Regions from separate parts of the Psychrobacillus sp. FSL K6-1415 genome, predicted to be linked through region 2. Evidence: riboswitches for the same ligand, from Rfam matches in the RefSeq annotation. Region 2 holds a riboswitch; the other holds the start of a gene.
The links. Region 2 has a riboswitch for S-adenosylmethionine ahead of mtnK (S-methyl-5-thioribose kinase). Riboswitches for the same ligand answer to the same signal wherever they lie in the genome.
Positions count from the first base shown of each region.

Region 1: another riboswitch for S-adenosylmethionine. It lies ahead of metK (methionine adenosyltransferase); the one in region 2 lies ahead of mtnK (S-methyl-5-thioribose kinase).

Region 1 is NZ_JBBOOQ010000001.1:2,860,207-2,875,388, forward strand. Features, by position in the region: gene MKY60_RS13530 (MDR family MFS transporter) at 1-719, opposite strand, end outside; gene MKY60_RS13535 (TIGR01212 family radical SAM protein) at 841-1,800, shown strand; gene MKY60_RS13540 (class I SAM-dependent methyltransferase) at 1,797-2,369, shown strand; gene MKY60_RS13545 (type III polyketide synthase) at 2,870-3,952, shown strand; gene MKY60_RS13550 (isoprenylcysteine carboxyl methyltransferase family protein) at 3,954-4,496, shown strand; gene MKY60_RS13555 (NAD-dependent malic enzyme) at 4,703-6,022, opposite strand; gene MKY60_RS13560 (ABC transporter permease) at 6,083-7,018, opposite strand; gene MKY60_RS13565 (ABC transporter ATP-binding protein) at 7,011-7,916, opposite strand; gene MKY60_RS13570 (ABC transporter ATP-binding protein) at 7,909-8,619, opposite strand; gene MKY60_RS13575 (GntR family transcriptional regulator) at 8,616-8,981, opposite strand; gene MKY60_RS13580 (hypothetical protein) at 8,978-9,745, opposite strand; gene MKY60_RS13585 (ArsR/SmtB family transcription factor) at 10,057-10,380, opposite strand; gene MKY60_RS13590 (SRPBCC family protein) at 10,380-10,802, opposite strand; gene MKY60_RS13595 (alpha/beta hydrolase) at 10,959-11,750, opposite strand; gene MKY60_RS13600 (gamma carbonic anhydrase) at 11,860-12,372, shown strand; gene metK (methionine adenosyltransferase) at 12,519-13,715, opposite strand; SAM riboswitch class I at 13,965-14,082, opposite strand; gene pckA (phosphoenolpyruvate carboxykinase (ATP)) at 14,278-15,182, shown strand, end outside.
Region 2 is NZ_JBBOOQ010000001.1:4,160,269-4,175,450, reverse strand. Features, by position in the region: gene MKY60_RS20600 (2-hydroxy-3-keto-5-methylthiopentenyl-1-phosphate phosphatase) at 1-72, opposite strand, end outside; gene mtnW (2,3-diketo-5-methylthiopentyl-1-phosphate enolase) at 74-1,291, opposite strand; SAM riboswitch class I at 1,404-1,508, opposite strand; SAM riboswitch class I at 1,665-1,821, shown strand; gene mtnK (S-methyl-5-thioribose kinase) at 1,897-3,105, shown strand; gene mtnA (S-methyl-5-thioribose-1-phosphate isomerase) at 3,083-4,150, shown strand; gene MKY60_RS20580 (sugar ABC transporter substrate-binding protein) at 4,140-5,222, shown strand; gene MKY60_RS20575 (sugar ABC transporter ATP-binding protein) at 5,280-6,785, shown strand; gene MKY60_RS20570 (ABC transporter permease) at 6,760-7,779, shown strand; gene MKY60_RS20565 (TraB/GumN family protein) at 7,939-9,105, shown strand; gene tatA (twin-arginine translocase TatA/TatE family subunit) at 9,538-9,741, opposite strand; gene tatC (twin-arginine translocase subunit TatC) at 9,797-10,552, opposite strand; gene MKY60_RS20550 (MFS transporter) at 10,848-12,071, shown strand; gene wecB (non-hydrolyzing UDP-N-acetylglucosamine 2-epimerase) at 12,142-13,260, opposite strand; gene MKY60_RS20540 (glycosyltransferase family 2 protein) at 13,257-14,882, opposite strand; gene MKY60_RS20535 (CapA family protein) at 15,049-15,182, shown strand, end outside.

The sequences.
Region 1 (15,182 bases), 1.3 Mb from region 2:
TCTTTTAAAGTAATACCTAAATCCAACACATGTGTAGAAATGGTGGAAGTCCATTGTACATAAGCTACCCAAGTAAGCATGTAACCAATTGATACAATCATCATTGCATAGAATGGTGCTTTTTGTTTAATTTTTTTATTATTTTTCAATACAGAAGCATTTACATTTGGAGCCACTGACATTTTACGGTAATAAACTCCTGCAACAATTAGAAATAGTACATAGGTTAATAGATTTGCTAGAAAGATATTATTGATATTATGATCAGCAACTAAGCCTGCAACGGCAGGACCAATAGCCACCCCTAGGTTTTGAGCCAAATAAATTGCATTAAAAGCTTTTCTTCCGCCTTCTGGCCAGACGCTTCCTACTAAAGCATACATGCTTGGGAATATTATTCCACCACTAAAACCTAGGATAGCTACGAACCATATGTATTCTGGCCATCCATGCCAAAACGTTAACATCAATAGTGATGCCATTGATAATATAATTCCGAACATAATGGATTTATATCCACCAATTCTGTCAAACAAATAACCTCCAAGTAAATTACCAATAACTCCTGTTCCCGCATTAATCATAAGCACGAATCCCGCCATTGTGAGCGTTTGACCTAGGTGCTTATGCATATATATTGTATGTAACGGCCATAAAAAAGAATTTCCCATTGTATTGATAAACATTCCGATTATTAAAAACCACACTACTTTTGGCAATTTAAACACCCCATTTCTATTGCACTCAGAATATTGTATTCCTTTTCAAATGGCACTTCAAGAAGATTAGACAAAACTTTACAAAGTCGTGTTAAAATAATCCTGTTAAGGAGTGAATTATATGAACGATAATAAATTTCCATTCCCTTCTGATGGGAAACGATATTTTACATGGAATCGTTATTTACGAGATATATTCGGTATGAAAATTTTTAAAGTAGCTTTAGATGCTGGTTTTGATTGTCCTAACAGAGATGGGACAGTTGCATTTGGCGGTTGTACTTTTTGTAGTGTAGCCGGAAGCGGAGACTTTGCTGGCGATAAAGTAGACCCCATTCCAGTCCAATTCGAAAAAATCAAAACAAATATGCATGAAAAATGGAAAAACGGAAAATACATAGCATATTTCCAAGCTTATACGAATACGCACGCCCCCCTTCCTGTTTTAAAAGAGAAATTTGAAGCGGCACTAGCTTTAGAAGGAGTTATAGGACTTTCTATTGCGTCAAGACCCGATTGTTTACCCGATGATGTAGTTGAATATTTGGCGGAGCTTAATAAACGAACATTTTTATGGATTGAGCTTGGACTTCAGACTATTCACGAGCGAACTGCCAATTTGGTGAACCGTGCTCACGATTTTCCTTCCTATATAGAAGGGGTAACCAAGTTAAGAAAGCATGGAATTCCTATATGTACGCATATAATAAATGGCCTACCTTTAGAAAACCGGGAAATGATGATGGAAACCGCAAGAGAAGTGGCCAAGCTTGATGTCCAGGGGATTAAAATACATTTACTTCATTTATTAAAAGGAACACCTATGGTTAAACAGTATGAAAAAGGAATGCTTGAATTCATGGACCGTGATTCTTATATCCAGCTTGTAGCAGATCAACTAGAAGTTTTACCCCCTGAGATGGTCGTGCAGCGAATAACGGGAGATGGTCCAATAGAGTTAATGATAGGACCAATGTGGAGTGTCAACAAATGGGATGTATTAAATGGAATAGATGCAGAGCTTGCTTCAAGAGAGAGTTACCAAGGAAAATATTATGAAAACAGTGGTGTTTCAAGATGAAACTAAAACGAATCTTACCTTTCGCAAAACAATTGATAATGTCCACAGTTGAACCAGGAGATATAGTTGTAGATGCAACAGCAGGAAATGGACATGACACGTTGTTTTTAACAGAGCTTGTTGGAGAGCACGGCCATGTGTATGCATTTGACGTTCAAGAGGAAGCTATCGTAGCAACTACCAAAAGATTAGAAGAGGCAAACAAGTTGGACAAAGCAACTATAATTCTAGATGGGCATGAAAATTTACATTTTTATATCCAGCAGGAAGTTTCAGCTGCGATATTTAACTTGGGTTACTTGCCTGGAAGTGATCATGAAATTATTACTAGAGGAGATTCTACTCAGCGGGCAATTGAATCATTACTTCAATTACTTAAAGTTGGTGGAATAATAGTTTTAGTAGTTTACCATGGACATCTGGGTGGTAAAGAAGAAAAGGATTCAATTCTCCATTATGTGCAGAATTTATCACAATCCTTTGTCCACGTATTAAGCTATCAGTTTCTTAACCAACAAAATGACCCGCCCTTTATCATCGCTATCGAAAAGATGAAAGAGCAAAAATAACTGTATATTTAGTATGAATAAGGGAAATATAAGTATAAGAAAAACTGGAAAAAAACACTCATGTCAACTTGAAGTAAACGGATAAATAAAGTCAATAGTACTTACTATTTCATCACTAAGGTAATGTTGAACTGAACTCTAGTATGAAGAGATTTTACTGTCTGCATCCATCACTTGAATAACAGCATTTCTAATTCAACAGCAATCACAAATAGTGTGTTCGCAAAATAAAATTGGACCCATCTTATCATCTATGAGATAAGCTTTTCCAAATCTTAAAATAGAAGACAACACACTAGTTATTTGCAGTGGAATGTGCGACTTCAACGGGATAAGCGAGAAAAGTCGAGCCCCTTCAGGTAGCGTATGAGAAGGCTCGACCTCGCCCGTTGAAAGCGTCCATATGTAACGGAAATCATAGGATTATCCGTTCTTTAGCCCGTAAATCCATTCTACACAGGACATTTTTATATACTTTCTTTTTTAAAAGGAGTGACACTATGCCGAAAATCGCTTCCATAAGTACATATACCCCTCCATATTCTTTAGAACAATCAAACATTGAAAAATTAACAAAAGAGCTATTTCAAGATAAAATCCCTCAATTAAATAGATTATTAAAAGTGTTTGAAAATGGGGATATACAAACTCGCAATTTTTGTGTCCCTTTAGAATGGCACCAAAGTGAACATAGCTTTGAAGAACGTAATAATTTATATATTGAGTTGGCTACACAATATAGTGTCGAAGTAATTCAACAATGTTTGAATAGCCAGTTTTTTTTAGAATCTCCCCTGCTTCCTAGTGAGATTGATGCAATAATATTTGTTAGTAGTACCGGAATTTCCACTCCAAGTATAGATGCGAGAGTGATGAATCATTTGCCTTTTTCTGATCGGACAAAACGTATTCCATTATGGGGGTTAGGCTGTGCCGGAGGTGCATCTGGGATTAGTAGAGCCTACGATTATTGCAAGGCACATCCAGCCTCAAAAGTATTAGTAGTTTGTGTAGAACTCTGTAGTTTGACCTTTCAACCAAATGACTTTTCGAAGAGTAATTTAATCGGCGCATCGTTATTTGCTGATGGGGCTGCATGTGTATTAGTTTGTGGAGATGATGTAAACCTAGCTACTACAAAATCTGTTCCCCACATAATCTCAACAGCTTCTAAGTGGATGCCAGATTCAGAAGATGTGATGGGGTGGGATATCAAAAACAATGGATTGCATGTTGTATTTTCCAAGAGTATTCCTTCTATTATTTCTACTTGGTTAGGACCGTTTGTAGATGAATTCTTAAGTGAACAGCATGTGGACAAAAATCAATTAGCAAACTTTGTTGCTCATCCAGGAGGAAAAAAAGTATTAAAAGCCTATGAAGAAACTTTGGAATTAACGGAAGAACATACACATATCTCACGAGATGTACTAAAAAATCATGGGAATATGTCCTCCCCTACTGTACTTTTTGTATTGGAGGAGTTTATGAAGGTACAACGTAAAAACGAAGAATTAGGATTACTAGTAGCATTAGGTCCTGGATTTTGTGGAGAAGCTGTATTACTAAATTGGAGGGATTAGTTTGTTGTTCTTCGTTCTTATCTCACTAGTGATTATTCAGAGACTTATCGAGGTAGCTATCGCTAAACACAATGAAAAAAGGATGCTTGCGCAAGGCGCTTATGAAGTTGGTGCATCTCACTATCCCTATATGGTAACGATGCATGTTTGTTTTTTTATAAGTCTTATTGTAGAAGTATTTATTTTTGATCGCGCGATTTCACCTTTATTCCCTCTCTTTCTCTTACTCTTTATATTTGTTCAATTATTGCGTGTTTGGTGCTTAGCGTCTTTAGGTTCATTTTGGAATACTAAAATCATCATTTTACCTGATGCAAATGTCGTTAAAAGCGGCCCTTATACCTTGATGAGACATCCAAACTATGTAGTTGTTTGTTTAGAGATATTATTATTACCATTTATGTTTCAAGCATATTTTACAGGTATTGCCTTTACCCTTTTAAATCTTGCTATGCTTTCCGTTCGAATTCCTACGGAAGAAAAAGCATTAATAGAAGCTACTAATTATGAAGACAAATTCAAAAAGAAGATTTCGGCATCTTGACCGAAATCTTCTTTTTATTTACGAAAGTATATAATACTGCTGTAAATCAAGTAAATTACCGAAAAAAGAGATGCTAGTCGTGACGTCAGTCACGACCAACATCTCTCAAAAAATAACCCGGTAAAAGTAAGCAACAAGTCTGTTTAAGCCCTTCGAAAAAGATAAAAACAGGTTTTAACCTTAAAGGGAGCTTGCGCTTTTCTTAACTACTCAATTCCTTGATTGGCAGATTCTTCTACTGCTCTAGCTACTATGTGATGCAATGTTGGATCCAATGGATTAGGAATGAGTTCGCCCGGTTTAGTGTGATTAACAATTGCTAAAGACGCAGCGATTAACATAGGATATGTAATCTCTTTTGCTCCTGCATCTAAAGCACCCTTGAAGATACCTGGGAACCCGATAACATTGTTTACGGAACGTCCATCAGCTGCAAAAGCTGCACCTGCTGCGATTGCCTCAGATGGTAGAATCTCTGGGTTTGGGTTAGACAATGCTAATATTATTTGTCCTTTACGAACCATTTCAGCTTTAATAAGACCAGAAACTCCAGTTGTAGCAACAATAATATCACATTTTTCCATTACTGCTTCCAATGATTCTAAAGTTTGACCGCCATAATTAAGCAAACGCTCTTGAGCAGCCTCTTGACGATCTAAACCATAAACTTCTTCCACCCCATATGCCATTAACATACGACAAATAGCTAGACCTGCTGCACCCAATCCGATTTGACCAATTTTTGCTTTTTTAATATCCACATTTGTAGCTTTACAAGCGGATAATATAGCAGCTAATGCTACAACTGCTGTACCGTGCTGGTCATCATGCATAACCGGAATTGGTAATTCTGCTTTCAGTCTTTCTTCAATTTCGAAGCAATGAGGAGATCCGATATCCTCTAGTAATATCGCTCCGAATCCTTTATGAATATGCTTGACTGTCTCAACAATTTCATCAGGATCACTTGTATTTAATAAAATTGGAATTCCACTTAATCCTACAAATTGATCTAACAACACTGCTTTTCCTTCCATAACAGGCATCCCTGCAACAGGTCCAATGTTACCAAGACCTAAAATAGCCGTTCCATCAGTTACGATAGCTACAGATGTACCAATGGAAGTAAAATAGTTAGCTTTTTCAGGATTATGTAAAATATCCATACAAACAGATGCAACACCTGGTGTATAAATACGTTGAAGATCGCGTAATGAGCGAACATCTAGTCTGCTCTTCATAGCAATTTTACCGCCTTCATGCGCTTTTAATACATCATCTGTAACGGCATGAATTTTCACACCATTATCAATCGCCTCAATATTGGAAATCACTTGATCCAATTGATTTTTCGATTTACAAGTGATTGTAATGTCTCGAATAGTTGTTAACGCCCCACTTTTAAGTGTGGTAATGTCGCCAATGTCGCCTTCTGCCATACCAATTGCAGTTGCAACTTTAGCAAAATTACCAGGTTTTGAAGGTGTTTCTACGATGATGTTACGAATTATATGTTGGTTTTGCATGTCAAATCTCCTAACTCTATTCTCTATTTCAACCAACAAATTATAACATAAAATACCTACTTATGCTTTCACATCTCTTTTTATAAAAGTCATAAAGCTTAATGCCAAAAATACTATGACATAAATCACAAGAACTGTTAGAGACATGGAGAGAGTAGTTTCTTCTACAAAAAATTCTTTTGTAAGATGCTGTGTTAAGTCTGAATGTGTTAACCAGATATATTCCACAGGTATATACTTTTGTAAGAGTAGTATAATCATTGGTCCCATCATTAAAAATAGCATGGATAAAGCAATAGCAATGGAAGGTGAACTAAATACCGTTCCAATAAAGAATGCAAAAAGTATAGACATAGTGAAATCCCCTAGGGAGTACACATACGTTAAGAATACATCCGATATCGTGTTTGTTTGCTGTACAACACCATCAACAATAGTCAAATCAATTCCAGTAGCAGTTCCAAATAAGATAAATCCAATTGCTGTAGTGAGAATAATCGTTAATACTATTAATGAGAGACCGAATAGGAAAATCGTTATTAGTTTAGAGGTTAATATTTTGAAACGGGAAACCGGTCGTGTTAAAAGCATCTTAATAGTACCATCTGTAAATTCCTGCGAGACAATGGATGCTCCCGGAATAACAGTTAACAATGTAATTAGCACCATGATTGATGCACCAAATGCCATATTTCCTTCCATACTTTGATTCACTTGAGGTGCTGCATTATTATCTAAGCGATACTGTGCCATCGCCTTCTGCTCCTCATACATCTGAATAGACCATTCATCTAAGTCAGGAGTTTTAAGCTGCGCATTAGCATCATCAATTTGAACTTGTTGTTCCTGTTTCCAATTGGAAGTATCTACTTCCTCCATAGTCACCTTATCCAACACACCAACACCAATAATTACTAATAGCAGAATACCTAAAATGGCCCATGTACCTTTTTTATGCCATAACTTCATCCATTCATTTTGTATCAAACTAAACAATTTGACCGCCTCCTGTCATTTGAAGGAACTGTTCTTCAAGCGTTTCATGCACTGCTGAAATAGCGAAAATTTGAACCTGTTGGGCAACAAGTTCGTTGATCAGTACTGGTACCTTCCCTTCTTTCAAATCAAGTAAAAATACTCCTTCGTGCAATGTAAATACATAGCCATTTGAACTCAGATAGTTTTCTACTACTCCAGATGGCTCTGCCTTAAGTTGCATACGTGTCTTTTCATCACTTTGAATCATCCGTTCATCAATCAGCTTACCATTTTGAATAACAACAACACGGTCACACATTAACTCTATTTCTGATAGAAGATGACTAGAGACAAAAATAGAAACATTATTCTCCTGTGCTATTTTGCGAAGATACGTCCGGAACTCACGAATTCCAGCTGGATCCAAACCATTCGTTGGTTCATCTAATATTAAGAACTTCGGATCATGTAGCAATGCTTGAGCTAATCCCAATCGTTGACGCATACCCAAGGAATATGTCGACACCTTTTCATGGATTCGCTTAGTTAACCCTACCTGGTTAATCACCTCATCTATCCTTGCCTTTGTTACACCATTATGCATTCTGGAAAAATGAAGCAAGTTCTTATAGCCAGACATATACTTATACATTTCCGGATTTTCAACGATAACCCCTACATTAGCAATTGCCTTTTCATAATCATCTGCAATAGATGCACCTTCAATAGTAATAGTCCCACTTGTAAGATGCATTAGACCTGTCATTAAACGGATAGTAGTAGTTTTACCAGCACCATTTGGCCCTAAAAATCCAGTTATTTGACCAGGAAATAACTCTAGGGACATATTATCGATAAGTGTTTTTCCTCTGATAATTTTGGTAATATTCTTTAATTGAACAATTGGCTTACTCATTTACTGTCACCTTCTCTTTCGTTACATTTTTCATCCAGCTCACTGCATCCTGATTTGTGTTAAAGCGGATTGCTTCTAATTCATCCTGGGCAATTACTTTCCCATCTTTTAAAACTATTAGCTGATCAAGTATTGGTTCGACTTCATGTAATTCGTGGGTCGATAAAATAATCGATTGCGTCTCTACATTCGTATACCGAATGAGCCCCTTTATTAACGACTCACGTACAATTGGATCTAATCCAGAAAAAGGTTCATCCATCACATAGTAAGGAGTATTTCTACCAAGGGTTGCTGCCATCTTCGCTCGACCACGATTGCCTTTTGAAAGCTTTTTCAACTTCACATTTACATTAACCTCTAAATATTCCGCTACTTCCATTGCCTTTTCTACAGAGAAATCAGGGAATTGAGATGCGTAGAATGCGAAAAGTTCCTTCGCTGTATAAAAGCTATAAAACAAATCCATATCAGGTAAATACGCAACGTCCACTGCATTTAATCTAGACAATGACGCTTTATGAATTGTAATAGTTCCTTTTCGAGGTCTTTGTATACCCGCTATCATTTTCAACAGCGTTGACTTACCACTCCCATTTTCTCCAGCTATACCTATTATCTGTCCAATAGGAAACGTCAGTGTTAATTCCTGGATAACCTCCTGCCTCTGATAATTAAATGAGACATTTTGTAAGTGAATCATTTAGTCCCATCCTTTCTCAGCAAACTTTGTACAATCTCTTCCTTTGAAAATCCAAATGCTGAAATAGATTGAAGAAACTGATTGATCAATTCGATTTTCATATCCTCACGTAACTGCGAAATACGTGCTTTGTCTGTTGTGATGAATGTTCCTTGACCACGTTTTGTATCTGTTAGCCCCATCGATTCAAGCTCCTTATATACACGTTGTACAGTGTTGACATTAACACCAACCTCCAATGAATATTCTCGAACTGATTGCATTTTGCCTCCTGGTTGTAAGTTTCCTTTTAAGATATCTCCACAAATTAGGTCAACTAGTTGACTATAAATAGGCTTATCACGAGTGAAATCCTGCGTCATCTCGTAACCACCCTCTCCAACCACTTACAAACACTCCAAAATAACAAAACAAAGATTATCCAGCTAAATAATTCCTCTACAATATAAATAGAACCCATATCAAAGATAAAATTGCTTAATGCAATAGTAGGTAAATAACCTTCTATGAATTTTAAAGATATTTCACCTTGGTTCAGTACCTTATTAAGTGAAAGAAAACTAAATAGTTTCGGTAATAAACTAGCTATTAAAAAGAATATTACTACTGTAGCAATAAGTGATAATTTTCCGATCCAATATTTACCTTCCAAATAAATTGTCCAGAAGAATAACCATATAATACTTACGGAGATACCGACTAATAGCATAACAACTAATATTAGAAGCTGTAGAATAAGAAATTGCGCGAAGCTACCTAAAATTACATCTGACATGAAATATATCCCTGCTGTAGTGATGAATAAATTACTAACAAAATAAATACCTAAGCTAAATAATAATTTGGCACCAATCAATGTATGCATAGAATGAGGATTATGTAGCCACATATCTTTTTTTCCATTGTCGGTATTTAATGATTTATTAAACTGAGCAAAGTGATTAACAACACTAAAACTAAGCATTAAAAACATTAAAACCATCCTTATCTCTTGAATGGCTGCCTCTGTTATTAAATACCTTTGCAATAGTATTGGAAGAATTAAAATAACTCCAATACTAAATACTGCTGAACCGAAAAGCCATGACTTATAAAGAGTCCATTCCCTCAACAACAACCCTTTCAATTTTTCATCTCCTTTTTTTGTTATCTTCATCAGCATAGTGTATTCGTGTACTAGTTATATATTACACTAATACTATATAATAAAGCTCTTTTATTTACAACTAATTTAAATACCAATGTACTTTTTTGGGGGGATATGAAAAATTTATGGCACCTATTAGAGCCCTAAATAGAATTAAATAGGACTCTGGCTCCCCTGAACTAAACATACTGAAAATTATTCCTGCTCTTTTAGAAGTTAAGGAACTTCTCTGACCAAGTTAAAATAACCCCATCAGTAGCGCTGACGGGGTTATTTTAACTATTAAATTTCTACTCTTCATTTTCTACTAGGAACTTTAATCTAGAAAGCTTGTTATTCCAGAATTGTTCATAGTAGTCTAGCCACTGCTTTACTTCCGTCAATGGCTCCGGTTGTAAATGATACACTTTTTCTCTACCTGACTTTTGACCATTCACTAAACCTGCATCAGTTAATACATTAAGATGTTTAACAATCGCTGTTCTGCTCATATCGTAATGGGAAGATATTTCGGCAATAGATCTCTCTTTGTTTGCTAAGAGTCTAAGGACATCTCTTCTTGTCGGATCAGCAATCGCTTGAAAAATATCCACCTTTTTAACAACTTCTTCCATTAAACTTCGACAACTTGCTTAAATTTGTTTTGTACAATTCCAACCCAACCTTGTTCCATCGTGCCACGGACAGCTGCACCGGACATTTTAGCTTTTGGAACTAGAGCTTCTCCATCTTTCCAACCACCATGAATCAATGTGAATTCAGTTTGAGTACCAATCTCTTTCAAAAGAAATGTAACAAACCAACCATCTGTGTCCCATTGAAATGATAGTTTATGTGGTTCGTCAATCTCAAGCACCTTACATGGTGATGGTCCAAATGGCGACTGTATAGTAAACTCGTATCCTTCCATAGCTTGAAAATCATTTGGCATAAACCAAGCAGAGATTCCTTCCGCAGTTGAAACATAATTCCATACTTTTTGTATTGGTGCCTCTACTAAAACTGTTTGCGTAATATCAGGTAAATTTTCTTTCATGAAAAAAGCTCCTTTTTCAACTTTGTTATGTAACCCTTAGGTGTTATATTATATATAACCAAAAGGTGTTATGTCAACTTTTAGTATATACTCATTCTTTTGTTAAGCTCCAAAAAACAAAAACCCCATCTACAGTTAGTAGATAGGGTTTTAATTTCAAACAATATAGCCAATGTCTGTGAGTACATTATTGATAAATGACTGAGAATATGTAAAGATTTCTTCCCGCTCCGGTTCTTGGTAGAGATCATGGAAGCAATTTTTCCATTCTTTGAATTGATATTCAGAAAGTTCTTGTTTTCTTAACCAACTAGCTGCAGCATTTGTATCTGTAATCTTATCCCGCTCTCCAGTCATAACAAGAATCGGTTTATTTGGTATGGAGATGGTCAATTGATTCACAGATTTTATTAGTGCTTGGAGTTCCTTGTACCATTCTGTCGAAATGAAGGTTCTATAGGTGGGATCTGATGCGAATTGTTGGAACACTTCATAATTTCTCGTTAATTCATTTAAGTGAATATCATGATTGATTTTCTGTGGTACTGATAACTTTGCTAGTGTGTTGGTCCATTTCGAAGGGAGCTTTTGAAGCTGTAACCATGGAGATGTTAGTATTACGCCAGCGTATTCAATATCTAGTTTACGCAAAACTTTTATAAGTAAAGTGGCTCCAAAGCCATGTCCCATTAAAAATATTGGAAGATCATACGTAACTGCAACTTGCAACGCTTGTTTAATGTAGTTCTTATACTGTTCAAAGGATTCATCATGAATAGTTTTTGATTTCTTTAATTCTCCATGACCTGGCAGGTCACCCATTACAATATGATAGTTAGAACTTCTTAACTTTTCAATTAACCAAGCATATCTTCTGTGATGCTCATAAGCACTATGAACAATAACTATTACTGCTTTAGGCTTTCCTTCTGTTTCCCATTTCCACATATAAACAAACCTCTTTTCTTTCCTTGCAATTTCATGGTATTAGGTTTCATTCAATCTTTATGTCTGATACGATTAATTATAATCTAATTTCAAAAGGAGTGTATGCGAAATGATTTATCCATATAAAGGTAAAACACCGACTATTGACGACTCTGCTTTTATAGCTGATTATGTCACAATAACAGGTGATGTGACAATCGGTCCAGAGACTACAATTTGGTTTAATACGGTAATTAGAGGGGATGTTGCTCCTACTATTATTGGAAGTAAAGTAAGTATACAAGATTTAAGCTGTTTACATCAGAGTCCAAATAAGCCACTTATTATTGAAGATGAAGTAACTATCGGACACCAGGTGACTTTACATAGTTGTACTATACGTAAAGGAGCTTTAATAGGAATGGGATCGATTATTTTAGATGGTGCTGAAATTGGAGATGGTGCATTTATCGGAGCTGGAAGTCTCGTACCACCTGGCAAAAAAATACCTCCAAATTCATTAGCATTAGGCAGCCCAGCAAAAGTGGTGCGTGAGCTAAATGAAGACGATAAAGCTGATGTACAAAGAATTATCCGGGAATATGTAGAAAAAGGTCAATACTATAAATCCCTTCAAAAATAAAATTTGTTAATGATCTTTCTGGTAAAAGAAAACTATATATGCTGTTCAATTCCTCCTGAAACGAAAATCAGCTGTATTATTGGAAAGTTATTATTTGTATGAAAAAAGGCTTTCCATTATAGGAAAGCCTTTTTTGTTCATACTACTTATAATCCAGCCTTTTCTTTTAACGCTGCAGCTTTATCTGTTTTCTCCCATGGAACATCAATGTCTGTACGACCAAAGTGACCATATGCAGCTGTTTGTTTGTATATTGGTCGGCGAAGATCTAGCATTTTAATAATTCCTGCTGGACGAAGATCAAATAGTTCACGAATATATGAAACTAATTCAACTTCCTCTACCTTTCCAGTACCAAAAGTTTCTACAGCAATTGAAACTGGTTTAGCTACACCAATTGCATAAGCAAGTTGTACTTCACAACGATCTGCAAGGTCAGCAGCAACAATGTTTTTAGCAACATAACGTGCAGCGTAAGCAGCAGAACGGTCAACTTTTGTTGGATCTTTACCAGAGAATGCTCCCCCACCATGACGAGCATAACCACCGTAAGTATCTACAATAATTTTACGTCCTGTTAAGCCAGCATCACCCTGTGGTCCACCAATTACAAAGCGTCCAGTCGGATTGATAAAGTATTTTGTATTTTCATCTATTAAATTTGTAGGAACAATTGGATTAATTACTACTTCTTTAATATCTTTTTGAATTTGTTCTAAAGTTATTTCTGGATGATGTTGTGTTGAAATAACAATTGTATCGATATGAACAGGATTATTGTTTTCGTCATATTCTACTGTTACTTGAGTTTTTCCGTCTGGACGAAGATAGTCTAAAGTTTCGTCTTTACGAACTTGTGCTAATCGGTGAGATAGTTTATGCGCTAAACTAATAGGTAGCGGCATAAGCTCTGGTGTTTCATTACAAGCATAGCCGAACATTAAACCTTGGTCTCCTGCTCCAATTGCATCAATGTCAGAATCACTCATAGAGCCTTCTCTTGCTTCTAAAGCTTGGTCCACACCTTGCGCGATATCAGCTGATTGTTCGTCAATTGAAGTAAGCACAGCAGAAGTTTCTGCATCAAAGCCATACTTAGCACGTGTATAGCCAATTTCTTTAATAGTAGAACGAACTACTTTAGGGATATCTACGTATGTAGATGTAGTAATTTCTCCAGCAACTAATACTAGTCCTGTCGTCACACTCGTTTCGCAAGCTACACGAGCATTTGGGTCTTCTGCTAAAATTGCATCTAGAATTGCATCAGAGATTTGATCACAGATTTTATCTGGATGGCCCTCTGTTACTGATTCTGATGTAAATAATCGACGTTGCGTCATAGATTATTCCTCCTATATCCCGCGAGATTTCTCTCAAGAATTGATACGGTACTCATTCCCATGTCAAGCCATTCAAAATGTTTCATGCATTTTCATCACATAAGAGTAAATGTAATTGCTGTGAATTGAAGTTAACTTGAAGCCGTTTCGGACTTGGCACACAAGGATAAAGGGCGATGTTAAATAAAAAAACCTCTCACTCACGTAAATACACATGAGGAAAGGTATTAATATCATAAGCACCTTTCACTCTTATCAAATCAAGGAATTTCACCTTGTCTCAGGTTTGGCACCTTTGTAATAATAAAACAATTACAGGTTGCCGGGTTTCATAGGGCCTGACCCCTCCACCAGCTCGGGATAAGAGTATCCGTTCAATTCATCATCATACGTAAATAAGTAGCAGAAGTCAACTATTTTTTTGTTTGCATTTTATTCACAAAAGAAAAATATTAGCTTCATTAGTATAGACTAATTACTTTAATGTGTTATACTATTTCACATATCTAGAAAAACTTCCTCTTTTTTAGAGGAAATATAAAAAAAGGATGGTATATTCAAGATGAATTCAATCGATACTGTGAGTGAACTGAAAGAATTGTTAGCAGGAAATAACGTTAGCAGCCAATTGTCAGTGCCACAACTTGTGGAAAAAGCTACAACAAGAGGAGAAGCTGTTTTAACTTCTACTGGTGCAGTAAAAGCCGAAACAGGGAAATATACTGGCCGCTCCCCACAAGATAAGTATATAGTAGATGAAGCTATTTCAAAAGACAAAATCGATTGGGGCTCAGTAAACCAACCAATTTCTTCTGACGTTTTTGATGCTCTATATAAAAAAATGATTAACTTCTTAAACAAACAAGACGAAATCTTCGAGTTTAAAGGATATGCAGGGGCAGATAAAGAATCACGTCTAGGTATTCAAGTAATTAACGAATACGCTTGGCATAATCTTTTCGCTCATCAGTTATTTATCCGTCCAACACAGGAAGATCTTGCTACACATACAACAGACTTCACTATTCTTTCTGCTCCTAATTTCAAAGCGGATCCTGCTGTAGATGGTACCCGTACAGAAACGTTTATCATTGTATCCATGGAAAAACGCACTGTGTTAATCGGTGGTACTGAATATGCTGGTGAGATGAAAAAATCAATATTCTCTATTATGAACTATTTGCTCCCAGAACAAGACATCTTACCAATGCACTGCTCTGCAAATGTTGGAGATGACGGAGACGTTGCATTATTCTTTGGTTTATCAGGTACAGGTAAAACTACCCTTTCTGCAGATGCTGGCCGTAAATTAATCGGTGATGACGAGCACGGCTGGTCTGATAATGGCGTATTTAATATTGAGGGTGGTTGTTATGCAAAATGTATCGACCTAACTCGTGAAAATGAACCTCAAATTTGGGATGCTATTTCATTTGGAACAGTATTAGAAAACGTAGTGGTAGATGC
Region 2 (15,182 bases):
CATGATTGCCATAATGTTATCTTGATTGGTTATAGTTCCATCGAAGTCACAAAAAACTACAAGTTTACTCATATTATAACCCCCATAATTCAAGTGCAGTTTTTAACTCACTATGTTGTTTTGCTGCCTGTACTAATGGAATTTCTTCTAAAACAGCTGTTACTGCCTGCCTAAAAGCCAAACCGCCCCCAGTTGCACCGGCTGGATGACCATGTATACCACCTCCAGCATTAATAATGCTATCGATTCCATAGTCATTCATTAAAAGGGGTACGAGACCCGGGTGAATGCCTGCAGATGGAACTGGAAAGCTTTGTTTAACTTTACTGGCTTTTGTTAGTTCTTCACCTAAAGAAAGAGCTATAGACTTTTCTAGTGCAACACTGCCATAAGGAGAAGGGAATAATGAAAAGTCTGCTCCTGCATAACGAGTAAGTTTTCCTAGAATAAGTGATGTTGAAACTCCATAATATGCTGAGGAAGTGAATGCTCCACTATAAGCTGGATGTGCCATAAGTGGCAATTGAATTTCATCGTCTTCTGCTAACATCTGAAGGGCATCTAATCCGTAAGTATGAACATTAAATAAAAGTGCATCTGCCCCAAGTTCTCGGGCTTTTTTGGCCTTATCTTTTAATTCAAATGTACGTCCTGATAAATTTACTGCATATAAAGTACGATGTCCTGTCTCTTCATACACCTGTCTCAATACTTCTCGTCCAGTAGCAATACGTGATTCAAAAGAAGTTAGTGGATTATCGAATAGGATTTCGTCATCTTTTACAAGGTCAACTCCACCATATGCCTGTTGTTTAAGTTGTTCTGCTAAATATTCTATGTCTCTTCCAATGACTCCTTTGAATATGCTCATGATTAGCGGACGTTCATAAACTCCTAATTTTTCTCGAACACCCTTAATGCCAAAGCGTGGTCCGGGGAAATGAGACAAAAGATTCGTATCGAATTCTAAATCTAATAACTTCACTTCACCGTCTAGGGATAGTTTGCCATAGACCGTTGTTAATATTGCTGGAATATCAGTAGAAAAATTTGCAGCAGGGTAGAATATTTTAATTTCTGCTTTTATTTTTTCAGGGTGAAAGGGGTGCTGGATATCCTTGGATTCGGTAACGGATATTACATTTCCTTTATGTTTTTTTAACTGTTCTTGTTCTAACAAAGCTAAGTCAGTCCAAGAACCAATAGTCAATCCAAGTGCAATATCTTCTGCCTTTTTTTCAAAAGAGCCAGATTTTCCATATAGTTGATAGTGCGCAGTGATTCCGCTCATTTTTTCACTCCTAACTAAAATAAATGCGCAAGCGCCTATGTAGCCCAGACTAGCGCTGACCAGATAACATAAAAAACCTCTTCAAATAAGAAGAGGTTAATAGTTTAACAACTTCTTATTTCTCAGCCTTTTGGCTGCAAGAATTAGCACCGTGTTCAAAAATGAATCGGTTGCCGGGTATCATAGGGCTTGTCCCTCCACCTGCTCTAAATAAGAAAAATATTCAGTTGATGTTTAATAAATTATATTGATTATTCCATGCAATAAAACTTCTGTCAACAAGAAAATTAAAAAGTATATATATTCAAAATACTGTTGACATAACTTTTTCTATTATGCTAGGATTCTAATCAAACATCATACTTGTACCGCACTCTTATCAAGAGCAGGCAGAGGGATAATGGCCCGATGACGCCCAGCAACCGACCGTAATACCGTTGTGAGACGGGGCGCTTTATGCGCCGGAATGTAAGATTCCGTAAGGCACGGTGCTAATTCCATCAGAAAGTTTACTTTCTGAGAGATAAGAGGTTCAGAATCTCTTATTCTTGGCCTCTTTCTTTTGGAAAGAGGTTTTTTATTTTGAGAATGAAAGGAAGAATTAAATGGCGGTAGTAGCGACAAAACAATATCAATCATTAACACCAGAATCTGCAATTTCTCTAGCAAGCGAATTATCTTTGTTCCCGAATACAGCTAAATTAACTTGCGAAGAAATTGGTGATGGAAATCTAAATTATGTTTTTCTTATAACAGATCAAACGAGTGGCAGTGGAGTTATTATTAAACAGGCCTTGCCCTATGCAAAAGTAATAGGGGAAAGCTGGCCGCTAACTCTAAAAAGGGCAAAAATTGAAGCTAGTGCCTTAAAAAGACATGGAGAATATGCTGCCGATCTAGTTCCAAAAGTCTATGAAACGGATGAAAATTTAGCTATCACAGTCATGGAAGATTTATCTCATCTCACAATCGTACGTGAAGGATTGATAAAAGGTGAGTCCTACCCTAAATTATCGACAGATATAGGGAACTACCTAGCTCTAACACTTTATCATACTTCTGATTTTGCTCTTCACCCCTTTGAGAAAAAAGCGCTTGTAATAGAATTTTCAAATCCGGAATTGTGTAAGATCACAGAGGATTTAATCTTTACCGATCCTTTTTTTGACCATGAAACAAATGACTTTGAACCTGCATTACAAGTCGAAGTAGAAGCAATCTGGAACAACAAATTATTAAAGCTTGAAGTGGCAAAATTAAAAAGAAGTTTTTTAACCGAAGCGGAAGCCTTGCTGCACGGAGATCTCCATACAGGAAGTGTTTTTGCGAGTGAAGTAGAAACTAAAGTGATCGATCCAGAGTTTGCTTTTTACGGTCCTATTGGTTTTGATATAGGATTGTTTTTAGCAAATTTAATAGTCCAATCTATTACCAGAGAAGGCAAACAACGTGATGTCATACATGGTCATATACGAAACACTTGGACCACTTTTTCTACTAAATTTGCAGGTTTTTTGGAACTGAGTGAATTCGATTCATTTAAAGATATAGAGGGATACAAAGCATTTTTGCTAGAAAAAATATTCCATGATTCACTAGGATTCGCAGGCTGTGAGCTTATTCGTAGAACAATTGGACTCGCACATGTGAAAGACTTGGACAATATTGAAAACGAAAAGAAACGAATTTTACTAAAAAAACAAACTCTAAAAACTGGAGAAAGATTAATAGTGAGTCGTCAAGAAATAGACTCAATAGATGCAGTAATTGAGTTGCTAGGAGAAATTATTTATGAGTATTCCATTATCGATTAAGTGGGATGGTAAGCAGTTAGTAGTCTTAGATCAACAGAAACTTCCTCATGAAATTGTCTATATAAAACTTGAAGCACTCAAAGATGTTTACGAGGCGATTATTACCTTGAAAGTTCGTGGTGCCCCTGCCATTGGTATTACGGCAGCATATGGATTAGCTATTGAGGCCCAGGGCTATAAAACAAATTCGATGATAGATTTTCTAGCATTACTAAAAAAAGATGCAACATATTTGGGTGAATCCCGGCCAACTGCTGTCAACTTAGTTTGGGCACTTGACCGTTTGTTGAAAATAGTGAGTTTAGTAGATAGTGTTTCGGATGCAAAGCAGATATTAATTGAAGAAGCAATTGTAATTCACAAAGAAGATGAGGAGTCCTGTCGGAATATTGGTGAATTTGGACTTTATTTACTAGGTGATAAAACCAAGGTAATGACCATTTGCAATGCGGGTTCTATTGCCACTGCAAAGTATGGTACTGCTTTAGCTCCGTTTCATCTAGGAAAGGAACTTGGCAAAGAGTTTGAAGTATTCGCATGTGAAACTAGACCTGTCTTTCAGGGGGGCAAGCTGACAGTGTGGGAGCTGCAGCAATCAGGAGTCGATGTGACACTTATAACTGATAGTATGGCTGCACACACAATAAGTGCAAAGGGAATAGAAGCAATTATTGTTGGTGCAGACCGGATAGCAAAAAATGGAGATACAGCAAACAAGATAGGAACTCTTAACTTAGCTATTCTTGCTTTCGTATATGGAATTCCATTTTATGTGGCAGCACCATCCTCTACATTTGATTTATCCATAAATAATGGAGTAGAAATTCCAATAGAAGAAAGGAAGGCAGAGGAGATTACACTTATTAACGGCAAGTCTATTGCTCTATCAAATACAAAAGTTTTCAATCCTGCTTTTGATGTGACACCAGCTAAATATATCACTGCCATTATAACGGAAAAAGGAATTATTTATCCAGATTATTGTGATAATATTTCCGCTAAATTAGCGAAATCAATTGAAAAGGAGAAAATTAATGAAAACTAATAAGTATTGGTTGTTATTCACGATTTTGGTTATTGGAGTATTGTTAGGTGCATGTCAACCAAAAGCTGAAGGAGAAGCAAGTACATCATCTAGCAGTAAGGGAGAGGCTTCAGAACATCCGCTAACTGGTAAAAAAATTGCATTAGTTATGCAACAAAATTTAGGGACATTTTCAGCTCAATATATTGAAGGTGTAAAAGAGCAGGTAGAGAAATTTGGTGGAAATGTAACAGTGTTTACTTCTGAAGGGGATTTATCTAAAATGGCCTCCAATTTAGATGCCGCGGTGAATCAAGGAGTAGACGGTATATTAATAGATCACGGTACAAAAGAAGCACTGAACCAAGGAGTAGAGAATGCAGTAGCAAAAGGGGTTCCGGTTGTCGCATTTGATGCAGGAGTAGAAGTCGAAGGGGTAACCTCTTTAGAACAAGGTGATGAAAAAATGGCTAAAATGACGCTAGAGAAGCTAGCGGTAGATTCAAATGGTGATGCGAATATCGTAAAAATATGGGTAGCAGGTTTTGCGCCGATGGAAAGACGACAAATAGCGTATGAGAATTTTCTAGGAGAGAATCCAGGGATTAAAGAAATTGCAACATTCGGTGCAGCCACGCAAAATACAGCTTTAGACACTCAATCACAAATGGAAGCGGTATTAAAAAAATATCCAAATAAAGGTGAAATAACTGCAGTTTGGGCTGCTTGGGACGAGTTTGCAAAGGGTGCAGTTAGAGCGATAGAACAAGCAGGACGTACGGATATTAAGGTATATAGTATCGATATGAGTGATGAAGATTTACAGATGATTCAAAATGACAATAGTCCATGGGTTGCATCGGCAGCAGTAGATCCTAAGGATATCGGTCGTATTCAAGTCCGTTATTTATACCAAAAAATTAACGGTGGGAATGTAGAAGAAAAAGTCGTATTAGAACCAGTTTTTGTTGATGCATCTAAATTACCGGCAGAAACAGTAACGACTAGTGAACTAAGTGACTATATTGAAGGTTGGGGAGCAAGTGATCAGGGTTACACAGATGAATTAAAAGGATTAGAAGAAAACAGATAAAAAAAATTAAGCTGTCCTGTTTTAATAGGGCGGCTTTTTCTAAGAAAGGAGAAATTCATGCTTAATTCTTTTCTTTCCATGAAGGGTATTGATAAATCATTTGGAAAAGTTAATGCCTTGAAAAAAGCGGAATTTCATCTTAAAAAAGGTGAAGTACATGCTTTACTCGGTGTAAACGGCGCTGGGAAAAGTACGCTAATGAAAGTACTCTCGGGTGTGTATGAGCAAGACATGGGAGAAATATTGTTAGAAGGAAGAAAAATACGTATACGTTCTCCTAAAATCGCGAAGGATCTAGGAATTTTTTGTGTATATCAAGAGGTAGATACCGCTATTGTTTTAGAACTCTCAGTTGCAGAAAATATATTACTGGATTCAATTGTTGCTGGAACTAATATGTTTATCTCCAAAAAGAAATTAAATAGCGAAGCGCGGAAAGCCTTGAAGCAGCTACAGGCTGAGGATATTCCAGTAGAAAAACCAGCATTTATGCTGTCTTTAGCAGAAAAGCAGTTGGTTTTAATAGCTCGTGCACTTATTAGTTCTGCAAAGATTATTATATTCGACGAACCAACGGCACCTTTATCTCTTCTTGAATCTACAAAATTATTTTCAGTTATTAAAAAACTAAAAGCAAATGGAGTAGGGTGTATATTCATTTCTCATCGATTACCAGAAGTATTTGAAATCTGCGATCGGATAACTGTTATGGGCGAAGGTACGTTAGTGGGAACCTATAATACTTCCGAGACTAACCAAGAAGAGATAATTGAAGCTATGCTAGGAACTTCTTATCATAATGATTTTCCTGTTCGAACACACGCATTAGGAAACGTATTACTTCATGTTAAAGATATTTCGAGAGGAGAGAAGGTAAGGAATATTTCTTTTAAAGTGTCTGAAGGAGAAATTGTTGGTATTGTCGGTCTTGTAGGGGCTGGAAAAACAGAGCTAGCTAAAACGTTATTCGGATATTCTCCACATACAGAAGGAAGCATTGAAATTTTAGGAAACACCTTGAAGTTAAAGCATCCAAACGATGCGATAAAAGCAGGGATGGTCCTGATTCCAGAAGAGAGACGAAAAGAAGGACTATTTGTTCAAGAAACATTGCAAACCAATGCATCTTTTCCTAATTTACAAAATTTTTCTCGTTTTCTATTTATGAATAAACGGAAAGAAAAATCCTTTGCAAAGGTGATCATTGAACGATTACAAATAAAAACAAATAGTACAGAGACGCCGCTTGTTCATTTAAGTGGAGGAAATCAGCAAAAAGTTGCAATAGGCAAATGGACTTCGTTGGATTCGGTTCTCTATTTGTTTGATGAGCCAACAAAAGGCGTTGACATTGGTGCAAAAACAGACATTTACAGGATGATTCGTGAGTTTGCTGAAAAAGGGAAGGGCTGTCTTTACTTTTCAAGTGAAATTCATGAAGTTCTAGGAATTTCTGATCGCATTTTAATTATGTATGATGGTCAAATCGTGAAGGAACTATCACGGAAAGAAGCGACCCAAGAAAGGATTTTGCTTTATGCAAGCGGTGGTAAAGAACAATAAGTTGCAAGAAAGAGCTGTCAATTTTTTATTTAAGTTTGGGGCAATTGCGTTACTTATTTGTATTATTATTTATTTCAGTTCAATAAGTGATGCTTTTTTTACATATGCAAATTTCACTGATATTCTACGCTCTATTTCTATCGTTACCCTATTAGCATTGGGAGTGACCTTCACACTTGTAGTAGGAGGTTTTGACTTAAGTGTTGGGTCTACTATGTCGCTATCGACAGTTGTGACCGCATCTCTAATGGTTTGGTATGAAATGCCTATATGGCTCGTACTAATCTTGCCTATTATAGTTGGAGTATTAGTTGGTTTGGTTAATAGTTTCCTAATTGTAATTATAGGTATTCCTGATTTATTAGCTACATTAAGTACGATGTATATTGTTGCGGGATTTCATCGGACATATACGGAAGGATACTCGATTTACAATAATATGCCACTTACTTCTGGTGAAACAGCTCCAGGACAATTCTCAGAGGCATTTCTTTGGATCGGTCAAGGTAGGTTGCTTGGTTTGCCTGTACCTGTTTGGGTTATGCTAATACTCGTGGTAATAGCATATATTGTTCTCAATCATACTCGTTGGGGGCGTATTCTGTATATGACGGGAGGAAATGAGGAAGCTGCAACCTTGTCGGGAGTGAACACGCGTAAAGTGAAGTTTATCGCTTACATCATTTCGGGTATTTTTGCTTCATTGGCTGGAATATTATTCACAGCGAGGGTAGGATCAGGTCAAATTGACGCCGGCACCCCACTTTTAATGGAGGCGGTTGCTGCAGTTTTTGTCGGCTACTCCGTACTAGGAATTGGGAAGCCTAATGCACTGGGCACTTTTTTTGGAGCGGCAGTTATTGGAATCCTACTGAATGGTTTAACCATTTTAAATTTACCTTACTATGCATTTGATATTATTAAAGGAACAGTATTAGTTTTGGCACTGGCAGTAACTTACGTTTATGCGAAGAAACGATTTACTCGGGCTTAGTGAGTAGAAATTGCTCTTTACAAATAGAGTTTTTTCAAAATTATTATAAATAAAGAGGAAACATCGTTGAAATTTAGGATAATCTGCTTCATTATGAAGGGTAGAGAATCTTTTAGAAGTCTAACTAAGAGATAATACATTAGGTGAAGGAAGTAGTTTATGTCCGAGGAAAATATTACACGTTTATATGTGAATAATAAAGAGATTATATTAATCGGAACGGCACATGTTTCAAGGCAAAGTGCAGAGCAGGTAAAGGAAGTTATCGATAGAGAGCAACCGGATTCTGTTTGCATTGAATTGGATGAGCAAAGATACCAATCTATAAAAGATAATAATAAGTGGAAACAGACGGATATCTTTAAAGTTATTAAGGATAAGAAAGCTACCCTACTATTAATGAACTTGGCAATTTCTTCTTTCCAAAATCGCATGGCTAAACAGTTTGATATTAAGCCAGGTCAGGAAATGATTCAAGGTATAGCAAGTGCTAAAGAGAATGGAGCAGAGCTTGTATTAGCAGATCGTAATATCCAAACTACTTTTTCACGTATATGGCATAATCTTGGATGGACTGGGAAATCGCAATTACTTACTTCCGTTTTCTTTAGTATTTTCAGTAAGGATACAATATCGGAAGAAGAAATGGAGAATATGAAATCCAAGGATACGTTAAATGCTGTATTAGCTGAGTTTACGGAATCCTTTCCCAAGCTTAAAACACCGTTAATCGATGAACGTGATCAGTATTTGGCGCAGAAAATTAAAGAAGCACCGGGGGTGAAAGTTGTTGCTGTATTAGGAGCTGCCCATGTACCTGGTATTACAAAAGAAATTCACAAAGAGCAGGATTTAGTTAAGCTATCAGCTATACCACCAAAGTCGGTTGTCCCTAAAATAATTGGTTGGACTATTCCGATTCTGATTGTGGCATTAATCGTGTATACGTTCTTTGCAAATCCTTCTGCTGGTTTTGATCAGGCATTGAGTTGGGTCCTTTGGACAGGTTCGATGGCGGCAGTTGGAGCAGCAGTTGCATTAGGACACCCATTAGCAATTCTAGCAGCATTTATAACAGCACCAGTTACAGCGCTTCATCCTATTTTAGCTTCAGGTTGGTTTTCAGGACTTGTCCAAGCGTATATCAAGCGTCCAACGATAGCAGATTTTGAAACGTTATCGGAAGATGTCTTTACGATTAAAGGTTTTTGGAAAAACAAAGTAACTAGAGTTTTACTTGTCGTTGTATTAACCAACTTATTTGGATCGCTGGGAACCATTATAGGTGGGGCAGATGTGATACGGGTATTTTTCAAAAATCTATAGGTAGTAAATCCCCTGTTAAGCATTGGTGCATAACAGGGGATTTTTTATATAATGTAGTCAATTTCATAATTACTTGTTTCATTTAAAAATACGAATGTTTACTTAATATCGCAATATATTATCGTTTTTTTTAAGCGATCCCGCGGAAAGCGTCCGCCCGAGCGGAAATTAACGTTGTTCGGATTTAACTATATAATATTCTTTATGAAATTGATTCAATGTATATAGATTTCTGTTTCACCAATCAAGTATTCTAGGCACTTTGGAGACCAGAAAACCCACCGGATTGTTCCAAAAATTGTAAGGACGACTTTAAATAGATAAACGCTATAAAATTACCGTAAAAAAGGGCTTGTCATGATTAGTCATGACAAGCCCTTTTCTATAGCTCAATATCCAAAACCTATTGAAACAGGTAGGGATAGTTTCTTACTAAGCTTTCTTTTTAACGTCTGTTTCTTTGTCATCTAATTTAAACTCTTCTGTTACATCATCAACGATATCTTTTGTAGAGTTTTTGAATTCTCTTAATGTTTGTCCAACTGCTTTACCTAATTGAGGTAATTTAGATGGTCCGAATACGATTAAAGCAATTATTAAAATGATGATTAATCCTGGTACTCCAATGTTTGGCATGGAAGTTCCTCCTCTAAGTCTTTGATTATAAATTCAGTGGCCAGTGTGCAGTAATTTATTGTTCTAACATTTTATCCTCAAGTGCTCGTTTCGCAAGTTGTTTTTTATAAGACCAGCTCGAAACAAGGATACTAATTTCAAATAGCAATAATAATGGGACGACAATGATAAAGTCAGAGATAAAGTCTGGTGGAGTAATAGAAACTCCCACTACTACTAATACAAAGTAAGATATTTTTCTCATTTTTCTTAATCTGTCTGGAGTTATTATACCCAATTTGGTTAGGAATAGTATAATTACAGGTAATTCAAATACAATTCCTACGGGAATAACTAGGTTAAACATAAAAGTAAAATACTGTTTCATCCCATACGTTTCCAAAGCGCCAATTGAATCATTGATATTCGACATGAAATTTAACATAAGTGGAAAAAGAATGTAGTAACTAAAACTAATCCCTAGCAAAAATAGAAGAAATGACACCGGAATAAAATAGCCCGTCCCTTTTACCTCGTTTTCATTTAAGCCTGGTCTTACGAATAACCATATCTGATGTAATGCAATTGGTAGAGTTATTAATATGGCTAGTATCAGCGCGCATTTTACATAGATCATTAAACCATCCGTATACCCGAAGACATTCCACTCTACATGAGCAGCTGTAGGTTGCTGTTTTAAAAACGTGAGTGTTTTTGGTGCTAACCAAAATCCTAAGGCAAGTGAGAGGATAAATGTCGATGCAACAATAATAAGTCTTTTTCTAAGTTCTGTTAAATGTTCTACAAGCGTCAGTTGTTGTTCTTGATTCATTTTTGATACCACCCCATTTTCTCAAATAAAGTGAAGCTTGTTTATATATTATGCAGTCCTACCTGCAATCCATTATACCCAGTAAATGTACTTTTACATCATCTACACATTATACTCTTTACGAATCAATTGTAAATAAAAGACCACTTATTGTCACTAAATGAACAAGTATTTACTGGTGTTTTTATCGTAGGGAAAATATGAAAATTTTGTGTCTCGAAGTACTTGTTTTCTGTCAAAGCAAGTATATAATTCTAGCATATCCTCTATTAAAAATTGATTGGGCTGACAAAAATTGAGACCATATAATGAAAAAATTAGTATTTATCATGGAATGGCATCTACCATAGCGCTTAACTTTTCCAATAACTTTTTCCCTATTTTTGCTATAACCATTTTAGGGGCTACTAATTATCAAGTAGGCTTAATAAGCTCTTTACCTCCATTAGTGGCACTGTTAATGACCATACCAGCAGCAATCTTACTTAATCGAGCAAGTACCCAAAAGAAACTAGTGGCAATGTCTGTTTTACTAGCGCGATTAATGTTCTTGCTAATTGTACTTGTTGTTTATTTACCTTCTAATTCGCTTCAGTCATGGGCTTTCCTAGGGATTATTGCTTTTATAAGTGTTCCGAACACGATAGCCAATGTAGGGTGGCAAACATTGATAAGTGGAATGATTGATGAATCGAGAAGAGGACAATTTTTTAGTGACCGTAATCGTCTATTAACGTTGGTTGGACTAATCTCAACATTACTAATTGGGGTTCTAATGAGAGATGCCACCGAGAGTATTATTGCGTATCAAGTTCTGTTTGTATTAGCACTTGGTTTCGGATTACTAGAAGTATTTTTCATATTAAGACAAGACGAAGATGTTGTTGAAACAACAGGTGAGCAAATAAAAAAGAAATCGATGGACTGGAGTATTTTTAAATATTCCAGCTATGTTTGGTTTTTAGTAGCTGCTCTGTTATTTAACTTTGGTTGGCAAATGGCTTGGGGCCTGTTTAATATTTATAATGTTCGAATAGCAGGAGCAACAATCTTTTGGATCAGTATGTTCTCCGTTGGAAGTATGCTTATGCAGTTTCTAACTTTTCCATTATGGAAAAAATGGGCGGATAAGTATTCAAATATGCAAGTCTTCATATGGTCAGCAATTGGAATGGCAACAACTCCATTTTTAACAGTTCTATCTACCAATCTATACTATTTAACTCTAATTCAAACAACTTCCGGGTTTTTCTTATCTGGTACTGTCCTACTATTATTTAACTTGTTGTTGGAGCAATCACCTGAAAGGTATCGTACGTACTGTATTACAACGTATAATGTGCTTCTAGCCTTCGTAGCGTTTATTGCGCCACAGATTGGGATCTGGTCCTTAGATCTTATTGGCATGAATTCTTCTATGTATATTAGCTCTGGATTGAGATTACTAGGAGCGGGTGCATTTTTGTATGTGTTTTTACTGAATCGTCGATCACAATCAAAAAAAGAAAAGCATGCTTAGCAAATGCTTTTCTTTTTTGTGTTGTAGTTTCATTGCATATGTAAATAGAAAAAAGTATGAGTAGCCATACTCATATCTTCTTTTCTATTTTATTTAATAAGGTGCCTATTTGTTTTGCTGAGGTTCCGTCTCCGTAAGGATTAAGAGTATTGGCCATTTTTGAGTATTCACTTGGATATTTAAGTAGTTTCCTGGTAGCTGATAAAATTTTTTCTTTGTCTGTCCCTACCAATTGTAACGTTCCGGTTTCCACTCCTTCGATACGTTCTGTGCTTTCCCTGACAACTAGCACTGGAACATTAAGTGCTGGAGCTTCTTCCTGTATACCTCCAGAATCTGTAATTATGAGATAGGAATGCTTCATTAGGTGAGAGAAGCATTCGTAGTCCAATGGGTCAATTAAATGTATACGAGAGCTAATATTGTCTGTATATAAATGTTTCTGTACTTGTTTTCTTACATTTGGATTAGGATGGACCGGAAAGATAATTTCTATGTCATCGAAATCCTCTAATAACTGTTTGAGAGCTAGGTAGATACCTTCTAGTTTTATAAAATTTTCGCGTCGATGTGTAGTCACTAAAACAATGCGTCGATTATTATTTATTATTTTTTGTATGTTTGGTGGGAAGGTATATGGTCTACCAGTAACGTCAAGGAGTGCATCTATTACTGGATTCCCTACTACGAAGATTCTGTTCTCTGGAATACCTTCTTGTAAGAGGTTATTTTTGCTTTTTTCCGTTGGGGCAAAGTGATAGCTACTAAGACTAGTGACAAGTTTTCGATACATTTCCTCTGGAAAAGGAGAGTACATTTTAAATGTGCGCAAGCCAGCCTCAATATGACCGACTGGAATGCGGTGTAAGAAAGCTGTATAGGCACCTGTGAAAGTCGTTACAGTGTCACCAAGCACTAACACTAAATCGGGATTTTCCTTCTCATATACTTCTCCAATTTTTTTTATCATTTCCGATGTTATTTCTTCTAATGTTTGATTTGGTTTCATGAGGTTTAATTGGTAGTGGGGGGTAATTGAAAATAGTGATAATACTTGGTCGAGTATTTCTCGATGCTGTCCTGTATTTACCAAAACGCAATCCATTTCTTTCGTATTCGTTAGTTCCTGTATAATTGGTGCAAATTTTATACCCTCTGGACGAGTCCCAAATATAATTAATACCTTCATTGTTTAGTCATCTCTTTTCCAGTGGGAACTAAATTGATTTTCGTTATAGTACCATCAATTACTTCAAAATTTGCTTTATACAGATTCCCCCAACGTAGTAATGTTTCTTGAGCAAGTATACGGAATTGGTTATTTAATATTTCCTTTTCTTTTATAGTTATATTGGTGTTATGTCGACGCTGATGATATAAGTCTTTGTCAATCCAGTGTAGCTTGTAGTGCTCAGCAAGACGTAAGAACATTGCAAAATCATCTGCTAAAAGAGGTTCTCCTTGAATTGTAGACATCCAACCATTTAATTCTTTAAGTGCGGAGTAACGATACATTCTTGGGCAATGCGTTTGAAACTTTTCCAATACCTCATATTTGTCTGCATAGTTAAGTCCCTTGTGAATAGATCCCTCACGTAAAACACCGTTTTCTTCGAACCAAATCTTTCTGTTTGCAAAGACCAAACCTACATTTTCGGCAAGTGAATCCATTTCATTCACCATGGTCTCCAGTGTAGCGGGATCAATCCAATCATCTCCGTCTAATTCTAATACGTACTCTCCAAGAACATATTCCAATCCGATATTGAGAGCATCAGCTTTATGTCTTTTACTTATATGAATGGGAATGATTCGAGTATCGTGCATTGAATAGATTTTACTTAAAGTCGAATCGGTTGAACCTACATCTATTACGACAATGTGAAAATTAGAAAATGATTGGCTTAATACACTTTGTATACATTCTTTTATATACTTTTCGTGGTTACAGGCCGTAATAATAACAGTGACTTTAGGGTTATCACCATTTTTTCTTCTATGATCTACACTTGCGGACATACTTTGGAGAAATAAATCTTCAGAGGCCGTTATCGTCGTTAAAGAATGTTTACCATTTAGACGATAATCCATGAGAGGTTCTGGCAAGAATAAAAATTCACCGAGAGGCATTAATCTAATCCAAAATTCGTAGTCAGAAACTAGTCCATATTTAGGGTCATAGCCATCTGCTTGTTCATATGCTTCTCTAGTAAAGAGAAAGGAAGCACCAATAAAACAAGTTAACATAATTTCTTCTTTTGGCCGTTTCATCATCTCATTGAGTGCTTGATACCAAGTGTTATTTAAATCTCGAGAGAGTCCTTTTTCATCAATAGGATGGTAAAGCGAATATACTAAAACTGTTTCGGGAGTAGCGTTCTTCATCGTTTCTACTAATTTTTCAAGGTAGTTTGGCCATTGTTTATTATCACTAGATATCCAAGTCAAAAGGGGGCAATCAAGCAATTTTTCAAAGCCTTCATTTAAGGAGTAAGCTATGCCCTTATTGAAAACGCGATGAATAATGGAAAACTTACATGTTAAAAGCTTAGATGCTTCATATACTGCTTTTACAGTTTGAGCATTTGCCCCATCAATGACAATTACTAATTCAAAGTTTCGGTACGTTTGGTTCTCAATAGCCTGTACACATTCAAATAAATACTCCCTTTCTTGGTTATACACCGGGAGCACAACTCCTACTTTGTTGCTCGACTTTTGAGCATTACTTATAACTCCTTTTTTTCGTACTCGTAAAGGACGACCTCTCCTAGGCAGCCACTTGTACCATTTGCTATTTTCTAAGTTCATGTTTACCTTCCTTTGCTATTTTTCAGCAACATAATTGTATATAAGAAATGTTGTCTGTCTTGTATACTATGAAAGGGCCGAGAATAGACAGCGGCTATTATCCTTATAAGTATATAAAGATTATTTTGTATAAGTAACGCAATCGAAGTACATGATTGGAGTGGAGGTGTTATTTATCAAGGCTTTAGCTGCTTTTTTAGTCGTTGTTATTTCAGTATTGTTATACTTTAATCTACAAATAGAGAAACCTACTCAATTTAATAAAGAGTTCCACGGGAAACAATTTTCGACATTTTATAT